Regions from separate parts of the Petroclostridium xylanilyticum genome, predicted to be linked through region 1. Evidence: riboswitches for the same ligand, from Rfam matches in the RefSeq annotation. Region 1 holds a riboswitch; the other holds the start of a gene.

What was found. A riboswitch is a leader RNA that binds a small molecule or an ion and turns the genes downstream of it on or off. The one in region 1 is predicted to bind cyclic di-GMP.
Region 2: another riboswitch for cyclic di-GMP. It lies ahead of CIB29_RS19315 (MCP four helix bundle domain-containing protein); the one in region 1 lies ahead of CIB29_RS00670 (response regulator transcription factor).

Annotation. Positions count from the first base shown of each region.
Region 1 covers NZ_NPML01000002.1:103,604-108,982, forward strand. Annotated here, with positions in the region: gene CIB29_RS00640 (transposase zinc-binding domain-containing protein) at 1-72, shown strand, start outside; gene CIB29_RS00645 (hypothetical protein) at 47-349, shown strand; gene CIB29_RS00650 (hypothetical protein) at 366-608, shown strand; gene CIB29_RS18465 (hypothetical protein) at 679-852, shown strand; gene CIB29_RS00655 (hypothetical protein) at 1,093-1,371, shown strand; gene CIB29_RS00660 (gamma-glutamylcyclotransferase family protein) at 1,365-1,637, shown strand; gene CIB29_RS00665 (gamma-glutamylcyclotransferase family protein) at 1,634-2,143, shown strand; gene CIB29_RS19380 (hypothetical protein) at 2,174-2,296, shown strand; cyclic di-GMP riboswitch class II at 2,903-2,988, shown strand; gene CIB29_RS00670 (response regulator transcription factor) at 3,165-3,536, shown strand; gene CIB29_RS00675 (chemotaxis protein CheC) at 3,533-3,820, shown strand; gene CIB29_RS19130 (hypothetical protein) at 3,856-4,005, shown strand; gene CIB29_RS00685 (response regulator) at 4,102-4,857, shown strand; gene CIB29_RS00690 (Fic/DOC family N-terminal domain-containing protein) at 5,226-5,379, shown strand, end outside.
Region 2 covers NZ_NPML01000027.1:109,820-115,198, forward strand. Annotated here, with positions in the region: gene ltrA (group II intron reverse transcriptase/maturase) at 1-353, shown strand, start outside; gene CIB29_RS16355 (recombinase family protein) at 440-1,870, shown strand; cyclic di-GMP riboswitch class I at 2,231-2,318, shown strand; gene CIB29_RS19315 (MCP four helix bundle domain-containing protein) at 2,522-3,295, shown strand; gene CIB29_RS19320 (methyl-accepting chemotaxis protein) at 3,292-4,260, shown strand; gene CIB29_RS16370 (sensor domain-containing protein) at 4,331-5,379, shown strand, end outside.

The DNA of each region.
Region 1 (5,379 bases):
TGTGGGAAAAAATATATAAGTGGAAGAATTTATAGGGAAGCTGATGATGCACATACCGCCAAAGCATTTTAAGATGGTGAGAAGATATGGTGTATATGCAGGAAGTATACAACAAAAAGTGAAGAAATGTTTTGGATTACTGAAGTATATCAAAAGTGGATTAAAAGGCAAACAATACACATTAAAAGACTGGTGGGACACAAAAGACAGAGCATTAACATGGAGAGCATTGATGATAAACAATTTTTCAAAGGATCCATTGAAATGTAAAAAAAGTAGAGAAACTATGGATTTGTGGGAAATATGGCATTACAAATATGGATACATCTATGATTTTGTAAGAACATGAATAGGATGGGATTATTATGAGTAAAGCAAATCAAAATGAAGAGATAGTCTATGAAGAATTTGATGAAATTCCGTTTGGCGGAAATGAGCCAGATGAATTAATCATGTTCAAATGCAGGGCGTGTGGATATGAAGAATATGTACCTGATTTTGTAGCGTATGAAAGCTATATACCTGAGGAATTTGCTGAAAACGGAAGTCCAATTGTCCTATGTCCACATTGTGAGGGAGATATGATAATAAAATCGGATGAAGTTTAGCCTCCATCCGATTTGTGGTTTTAAAGTTGCCCGTCAGGGCGAATTTTGTTTTCTTTATAGGGGTTATTGGATGGTATCTGACTATACAAAATTGACATGGTTGGCAGGTGTTTTGCAGATGAGGAAGCCTGAAAGCCATGCAAAAGAAACTGAAACCTCGGGAGCTAATTATACGAAAGCTCATGACAGTAAAAAGGATGCTCTAACTGAAAAAATTGATCGGTTTTTATTCTCATTATTTTAAAGTAAATATAAAAAATAACAATTTAAGTAAAAATAAAATTTCCACTGGAATTTTGGTACGAAATCTCTGATTTATAGAAATAGATATAGAGTTACCAGGCATTATATGGTATTATGGGAGTATATGTTCGACAATATTAACTATCATTAATAGGTGGGATATTTATGGCAGATACTATATGTCAAGTTGTTGAAAAGTTTTTAAAAGATAAAAGTATAAAATATCGATAATAACAGGGATATGGTTGAAAGACTATTTAGGGGATATACAGAAAAAGATGTTAAAAAAACAAAGATAAAAAACCCAAATCCAATGCATTTGCCTTTTTGTCCCAGAATAAAATTAAAAACAGTGTTGATAATATGGCGCTATAATATCCTTGAAGGAACACGAGAGAGAAGCTACCAAAGAGAAAAGGGCTTTTTCTTTGGCAGTGCGCATTCTCTACGTAGAAAAGGAAAGGAGGGAAAACACATGGACTGCTTTACCATCTGCCTGAAGGTTATCCAGCTTTGTTAGCAGGAAATAAAATAGTAAAAGGTGAAGTCATAGAACCTGTTGATGAGAATCTTTTGAAATCTCTGGACAGGTTGGAGGGCTATGTTGAAGGGAGAAGCAATAATCTATACGTGAGAGATATAAAGAACATATTGACAGAGGACGGGGAAGAGATGGTCTGTTGGGTATATATCTACACTGATGAGAGATATGCGCAAGATAATGGAATCCTGGTGCCGGATGGAGACTGGAGAAAGTTCATGGAAGAGAGAGGAGAATTGATATAAGTAAAAAGTATTTTGCTTATGGAAGTTGTACAAATGTTGAGTCATTCAAGGAAACTATGAGGAATGCAGGATGTGAAGGCAAATTTGATATTTGCGGAGTTGGCATACTCAATGGCTATCGGCTGGCTTTCACAAGGTTTTCCAACAAATGGGAAGGAGGCGTCTTAGATATAATAGAATCGCCTGAGGATTATGTCTTAGGTGTGGTTTATAATATTCCGGAAGAGGCAGTATCAGCAATAGATGCAAGAGAGGGTGATCCTTATCATTACAGGAGAATAGATGATATTAAAGTTGAATTGGGATATGAACAGATAGAGGTATTTACATACACGGTAGTTGATAAGCAAATGGGGGAAATCCAACCTACAGTAGAATATTTTAATGTGGTATACAAAGGCATGGAGCATCGTTTCCCTCTGGAATATGTAAACAAATATTTAATCGATCACTGCAAAAACCGATTTGGAATGTGCTGCGTGAAAGCTCGGCATAACAGGTTATAGCATGACTATGGGAGTCCAAGTTCTGAGTTTATGAGAGTAAATCCTGAGTTTTATGAACTTCTGAAACAGATGACATTATTTTTCGGAGATGATAATGAAAGGGTTGAAACAGTACAGCCAACTCCGGAAATGTTCCGCATTAATGAAATATGAGTTCTCCGCGGATAAAAAAGGATATAGGCTATGGTGGTCAAAGTTGTGATAAATTCCGATAAAAGTTTATGAAAATAGTATTGAGAAATTTGAAATTATGGGTTGTATGTTTGAATAAGTAGTAGGATAGTTATTATAGAAACAGAGATTTCAAACACAGAGTTTAAGGGAGTCTGTCATTATTGGGTAATTAGAAAGCTAAGAGTAATCACGGCAAATTCATGAAGGAACATTTAGCCAATGAATAAATTACCTGTAAAAAAGCAAATCCTTTTATAGTAAGATATTGATTAGAGATATAAATTAGATTGGGGATATCGATGGTCAATAAAAAATATAAAGGGAGCTTTTTTAAACATTTTATGATAATATTTGATCCAAGACAGATTCCTGTTCATTGTAAACTGGGGAACACATTAAAAATACGGCTCATCTTATAAAAATGAATGCTGAAATGGCATTTTTTAAAAACCTTGTAAAAAGGTTTTGGTAGGAAATGGGTTCATGAATTTACCGTGCTAAAAGTATTGATTTTACTTGATGTAAATAGTAAAATAATTGTATAATTTAAACAATTAAATTTTATGAAAATATAATGATTTTTATATAGGAGTTGGAAATGATGATAAATTCCCATTATATATGGGCACCTTGGGAATTTTGAATTAGTGGTGCAACCGGCCAGCAATTAGTTTTCAAATATTAATTGCTGGCTTTTTATATATTATTGTATTATGGTATGCATACAACATTGAAAGTTATGAAATTCTTAATTTAACTATAGTTTCCGCTGGACTACGGTAAATGCCGAGTTGCCTTATGCGATAGTGTTATGTTTATATACTACTGAAAGTAAAGGAGATTTCTTATGAAAAAAATTTTAATAGTAGATGACTCTATTTTTTCACAAAAAATTACATCCAACTTAATAAGACAGTTTTTGAATAATGCAGAAATTTATTTCTCAAGTGATGGAAAAGAAGGTTTTAAAACTTATAAGGAAATTAATCCGGATTATGTGTTCATAGATTTGCTAATGCCTAATTTAAACGGTAAGGATTTGATAAAGAAAATACGAGATTATGATGCTGATGCAAAAATAATCGTACTTACTGCAGATGTTCAAAAAAATGTAAGAGAGGAAATAGAAAAATATAATGTATTATCATTTATAAACAAACCATTTAATGAAGAAAAAGCAAAAACTGTATGTGATATGATAAGGAATGATAAATTATGAAAATAAATGATCTGAAATATGATATCCTCAAAGAAATATTTAATATAGGTGTCGGCAAGGCGGCTTCCATGCTTTCTGAGATAATCGACAAAAAAATACTATTAGATGTGCCTAAGATAGAATTTTTATACCTGAAAGACCAAAATTTAAAGTTAAATGTTCATCTTCCAAATGTTTTAAAAGGGACATTAATGATATCATCAATTAAATTTGGTGAAAAATTGACAGGAAAAGCAAATTTGATTTTCCCGGCTATGAAAATGAGAAAGTTAATAAACCTATAACATATGAAGGACAAAAAATAGATATATCTTTAAGCATAGGTGTCAGTTTCTATCCCAAGGATGGAGATAGTATTGATAAATTAATAGTAAAAGCCGATAAGGCAATGTATGTTGCAAAAAACATTGATAGAGAAGATATTTGTTTTTGTAATACATACAGCTTGAGTGAATCTGATAACTTCTGAGTAAGAGAAACAATAAGAAAAATTTAAGCTATAAGTCAAATTCTCCAAATAAAAGGGGTAAATCATTAAGCACGTAAAAGGAAGGGGAGTTATAGAATGGAAAAAATACTGATCATTGAAGATTGTCATCTTGTTCGATTACAAATTAAAAAAGTATTAGAGGAAAGTGGTTTTTCAAATATTGTAGAATTAAGTTCTGCTAATGTAATCAGTCAAAGACCACATTTTTATCTGAATGATGTCAGCCTTATCATTTTAGATATAGGATTGCCAGGGATTAGTGGGATTGATTTTGCAAAGCAACTGAGAGATCATCCAGTATATTGCAATATTCCCATTATATTCATTTCTGGGCATAGCGATTACAAAACTGTACAAGATGCTATCGAAGCTGGTGGAATAGACTATATTGCAAAACCATTCAAATTTGATTTTCTTGCGAAACGAATAGAAAAAGTTATGGAGACTTTTTATGGGGAAATAAAGGGTAAGAAAGAAGATGATAAAACAAAAATAGAGGAAGTTATAATAAATGAATATGATCGGGCAAATCGAGCTAGTAAACCATTGTGTATTTTGCTGTTTCAAGGAGAAAAAAACTATTTGGATGAGGCAAGTTCTATGATTAAGCAGACTGTTCGTAAAATTGATAGTGTATTTACAAAGGAAGATAAAATATATGTGGTCTTACCGCTAACAGAAGAAAAAAATTTGACCATTGTTATTAACAAAATACAAAATAAATTACTACAAAGCCACATCAATTTGACGTTGAAAAAAGAAGTCTCATTTGAACCGTCATCAGGAAAGACATTGGATGATTTAAAGAAAGAGTTGTTTGATGAAAAATGACTTGAGAGATTCCTTTCATTGTATCTATATATAGCGTAAAAAAGATTTTACATTCGCAGACATAGATTGTTAATAATAGTGTGTAGCACCTTGTTAATTGAAGAAAGAAAATCTTGCACAGCCATACGGATTGCATTTACATAAAAAATTATATTCCTTTCAACGTCTCCACGCAGGAGAACTGCTCTTGATGAGCTTGTAACGTTGTTTGACGGCAAAAGAAAAGTTGTATGACTGAATTGTCATCAGGATATAAGAAGAAATTACTCATGTCTTAAAGACGTGGGTAATTTTTTTTATTTTTTACCCATGTTATATTGGAATAGGAAAAGATTACGTCTATAATATAGGCATGAGGAGGGATTTACATGGCTGATGAAAAAGTAAAACTTTTACCGCCAGATGCAGAACTTGAAACTAAAAGAGTATTAAAACAACTTGCAAGATCCCATAGAGCATTAGCGGAACTCAAAGGTTTTGCAGATATGATACCAAATAAAAATATTCTTATAAATGCTGTAA
Region 2 (5,379 bases), on a different contig from region 1:
GTAAAGTAATTGACAAATATAAAAGCGGCAAAGGTTGGGCAATAAAATATAAAACAGAAAAAGGTAAAACACGAGAAAAGAGAATTGTAAAACTTCAAGATTGCAAAGGGTTCTGTGATGATAATATTGTTAGACACATTTATTCTGTAAATACCAATGCTACTATTAGAGCAAGACTGCAAGCAGGAGTTTGCGAGCTTTGCGGTAGCAGGGGAAAGTCTAATTATGAGGTTCACCATGTTTCAAGTGTAAAGGGACTAGAAGGCAATAAGCTTTGGGAGCAGATAATGAAAATCAAAAATAGAAAAACATTAGTGGTATGCGAGGATTGCCATAAGGCAATACATAGTTAATTTGAATTTTAAAATGATATGGTAATTATTAACGGAGAGCCGTATACGTCGAGAGGTGTACGTACGGTTCGGTGGCGAGGGATTTTGTGCCCTTAGCCTATGGCATATCCGGTACCAGCACAAAAAACAGGACAGGATTCAATAAATTGATTGAAGACTGCATGGCAGGCAAGATTGACCTGGTGCTGACAAAATCCATCAGCCGTTTTGCACGAAACACCCTTGACTGCATTCAATACATACGGAAACTGAAAGAAAAAAACATCGGCGTGTTCTTCGAAAAAGAAAATGTCAACACCCTGGACAGTACCGGAGAATTTCTCATCACCATCCTCGGAAGCCTCGCCCAGGAAGAAAGCCGATCCTTAAGCACCAACACAAGGTGGGGCGTGGTCCGCCGGTTCGAAAAAGGACAGGTTATGGTCAATCATAATAAGTTTTTAGGTTATACAAAGAATGAGGCCGGTGAATTGGTGATAGTGCCGGAGGAAGCAGAAATAGTAAGGCTGATTTTCAGGCTGTATTTAGAGGGTCTAAGCATTACCCAAATCAAAAAGTACCTAGAGGAAAACGGCATTAAAACCGTTACCGGAAAGAACCAATGGTCTACTACTACCATCAACAACATGCTCTCCAACGAGAAGTATATGGGAGATGCCTTGCTGCAAAAAAGCTACACCGTAGACTACCTCACAAAGAAAAGAGTTAAAAACAATGGAATTGTCCCACAATATTATGTGGAGGACAGCCATCCGGCCATAATTTCCAAAGACTTGTTTCACCGGATACAGGAAGAAAAAGCACGCCGGGCTAACATTAAAAAGACAGCAGAAAAAAGAGCCAAAACCGACAGCGGGAAATACAGCTCAATATATGCTCTCACCGAATTGTTGACATGCGGGGAGTGCGGCAAGCCTTACAGACGGGTTTCCTGGACTGCCTACAGCGAGAAAAGGATTGTGTGGCGGTGCTTAAACAGGCTGGAGTACGGGAAAAAACACTGCCAAAAGTCCCCGACCATCGACGAAGAAGTTTTACATAGGGCCATTATGGATGCTTTCAATTCGCTCATACAGGACAAAGAAGATTTTGTGGACACTCTCCAGTCTAATATTCAGCTGGTAATGAGCAACCGGGCGAAACGGATGGACATAGCAAAAATTGAGGAAAGGATCGCGGAATTAAAAAAAGAGATGATAGGCTTCGTAGAGGAAAATGCAAGATGTGGAGCAGATAATACAGACTTTGACGAGCACTATGCCAAAATCTCTGCCGAGCTGAAAGAGCTTCAGGAGATAAAAACACAGTATACCGAGCAGCAAGCCAGGCAAGACAGCTTCCAGCGAAGAATCGAGGATATGAAGAAGTTTCTGAACACCGCAGACTGCAAATTATCTGGATTTGACAACCAGCTTGTCAGGCAGCTTATACAAAGCATTAAGGTCGTTTCAAAGGACAAGATTCTCATAAAATTCAAGTCGGGTTTGGAGATGGAGCAGGAGCTTGCTAAAAAATAGCATTACCGAGAAGAGACAACCGCCAAACTGCAAAAAAAAGACTTTGCATAGGTAAAGATTATGAGAAAGGAAAACCTTTCAAGGGTTCGAGAGATTGGAAAAATGCTTCGGGGCCAGGATTTGCTGAAGGAGTTTAACGAGGATTTATTTGCGGCATTGGTGGAGTAGATACGGGTAAAGTCGCTGGTGGAGGTGGTGTTTGTATTGAAGGCGGGGGTTGAGGCAAGGGAGATATTATAAAAAAGTCATATGATGTAAAATTAACGAGAAATATCAAGAAAAACAAAGAAACTCGTTGAAAAAAAGTATAATATTACCATAAGATTGAATACGGCCATAGCCACAACATGGTGTACATAAATATATCAAAGGCAAACTTGTCGAAAGGCAGGGACGCAAAGCCAAGGGCCTATGGAGCAGCATAATTCTATGGCAGCCGGCTGCATTGGAGCCTCTTTGCAACTGGTGCACAGGGGCTTTTTGTGTGCGTAGATGATTTGATTAAGGTTTAAACTCGAGGAGGGAGAAAAGTAAAAGAGTTTTGGAACTATATGCTGTGCTTTCAGAGGACGAAAAAGATAAGCTGAAAGAAATGAGTGCCTAAAATCATAAGCTCTAAAGACAATATATAACTACAGGGAGGAAAGTAAAATGAAAAGCGAAAATCATAGTAAAGGCGAAAAGAGCAGTAATATCCTGAAAAATGTCAAAATTACTACTTTTATTTTTGTTTTGATGATTTTTACTGTTTTTGCTGTTGGGGGAATTTCTTTTACTGCTCTGAATAACATGAAAGTATTAAGCAACGATATGAACAGCCTGTATAAGGATAGAATGCTTGTATCTCTTGCCCTGAAACAATTAGAAACAGAGCTATATATCATGCGGCTTAATATGACGCAAATGCTTTATGCCGGACAGTATAATGAAGAAGTTGCCCATGCAGTGGCAGACAAACAGGAAAGTTTGAATAAAAAAATAGAAGAATATAAGGGTTTTGCTTTAAATGAGGAGGAGCGAAGGCTGCTGCAAAATATAGAAAGCGGCTATAAATCCTATATAAAAGATGCAGGACAGCTGTTAGAAGCTTTAAAAACCGGCAATGCTGTATCGGAGGTGCAAATCAATCAAATGCGCGCATATGCGGCTGATATCCAGAAAAACATTGATGAATTGGCGGCCTTGAATGCCGAAACAGCTAAAGGAGTAGTTAATAAGGCAAACAGCGGTTACGAAAGTGCTAAGAAAATCTTTATCTTGTTATTTGTGGTCCTCACGGCAGTATTTATTGCTTGCGTACTCATCCTCTCCAGGCTCATCAGAGGTTCCATGGCGCAGATCAATGATGTCCTTGCCAAATTGTCTGAATATGATTTTACTGTGAGACTGGAAAAAAAAACGGCAAGAACGAATTTGCCCGGATGAACAGCTCCTTAGCTATAGTTGTTGATAATCTGAAAAGAGCCTTAAAGGAAGTAAGGGAAAATTCCGAGAATGTCACCGGGCATTCCCAAAGCTTGGCGGCTGTTTCTGAAGAGATGACCTCTGCTACCCAGGAACTGGTCAGCACCATGCAGCAGGTGGCACAAGGGGCAACTTCCCAGGTCCAGGACATTCAAGAGATTGTTGCTTCCTTGTCGGAGTTGACAAGGAATATCGAGAATGTCTACAAAGAACTGCAAAATGTGAAGGATGAGACGGATACCACAGCCGAAAGGGCAAACAAAGGCAAGGAGGAAATGGACAAGCTCATTAAATCCATCAATGAAATCAGGAACTCCTTTGAGGTGGTTGTAAGCAAGGTGAAAAATCTGACGGGCTCCGTCAAGCAAATCAGCGGGATAACGGAGATCATTACCGGGATAGCGGAACAGACGAACCTTCTCGCCCTGAACGCAGCCATTGAAGCGGCGAGGGCTGGTGAACACGGCAGAGGCTTTGCTGTGGTTGCAGAAGAAGTGAGAAAGCTGGCAGAAGAATCGCGAAAATCAGCCAGCGAAATTACCAACCTGGTGGCATCCATCAATAAAGATACCGATGAGGTCATCAAAACCTCGGAAGATGTGGAGGGCTTCATCAAAAGCCAGGCCCAGTCCGTAGAGCAGACGGTGCAATCTTTTGGCGACATCATCCTTTCCGTTGAAAATATTGCCCCGCTCATGAAGAAAACCTACAGCGCCATGGATGAAATAGTCAAATCCAAGGATCAGGTTATGACCAGGGTGGAACAGGTCAGTGCCGTCACAGAAGAAAATTCCGCTGCCACAGAAGAGGTTGCGGCTTCCTCGGAAGAATTGACGGCTTCTTCGGAAGAAGTGGCTTCTACAGCTCAAAACCTGGCTTCCATTGCTGAAGGCTTAATGAATACTGTAAACAGGTTCAAGGTGTGATGTCAAAGCAGTAGAACCTCCGGTTCTGCTGCTTAAAAATCTCTAAAAAATGGGAAGGGGGAATGGATAAGTGCAAAGCAAAGACGACAAGATTGCGGATATAACTGCCAGTGAGGTAATAGAATATTTTCCCCTCCCTTTTTATGTTATAGAAGGGGAAAGGATTATCCTTTGCAACCAGAAAGCAGTAAAAGTCTTCGGCTATGAGAAAAAAGAGGAACTGCTGGGCTTGACGCCATACTCTTTGTCGCCCGCCAGTCAGCCTGATGGGACAAGCTCGGTCGTCAAAGGCAGGGAAATGATTAATCAGGCCAAAGAATCGGGTTACTACCGTTTTCGTTGGGTGCATCAGAGGAAGTGCGGAAGAAAATTTTTGGCAGAAGTAGAATTGTTTGTAGAAAAAGGCTTAATCTTTGCCACTGTAAAGGATATAGAACGCGAAGAAAAGCTAAAAAACAAGACGGTAAAAATATTTGAAAAGATGAAAAATCTTGTCATTAGGGATTTTTTAACAGGCTTATACAATAAGAAATATTTTATGGAGCAGCTGGACAGGCTTATCCAAGCTTCATACAGGACAAAAAGCAGGTTTGCCCTGCTTTTTATCGACGTTGACAATTTTAAAGAAATAAATGATACATTGGGTCATCAGACAGGTGACAGAGTTATCGAAGAGGCTGCGAGACGGCTAAAAGAAGCAGCCCCTGAAAACTGTTTGCTTGCCCGGTACGGTGGTGACGAATTTGCCATAATCGTTTCTTCTACTTGTTCAAAAGATGAACTGTACACCATGGGGCATCGATTACTACAGAACTTAAAGACTGCTTATGTCATCGATAATCATGAGTTCTATTTGTCAGCCAGCATAGGTATCGCCTGTTACCCTGCCGATGGAGAAGATGCTGGCACTTTGTTGAAAAATGCTGATATTGCCATGTATAAGGCAAAAGAAACCAGAGATGGGAAGTATAATATAAGGTTTTTTGAGGCAGAAATGGAAAAAGAAATTCATGAACGTTTTTTACTCGAAAACCATTTGAAAAAGGCACTGGAAAAAGAGGAATTAATCCTTAATTTGCAGCCTATTGTTAATATTATTGAAAACAGGCAGTCAACTGC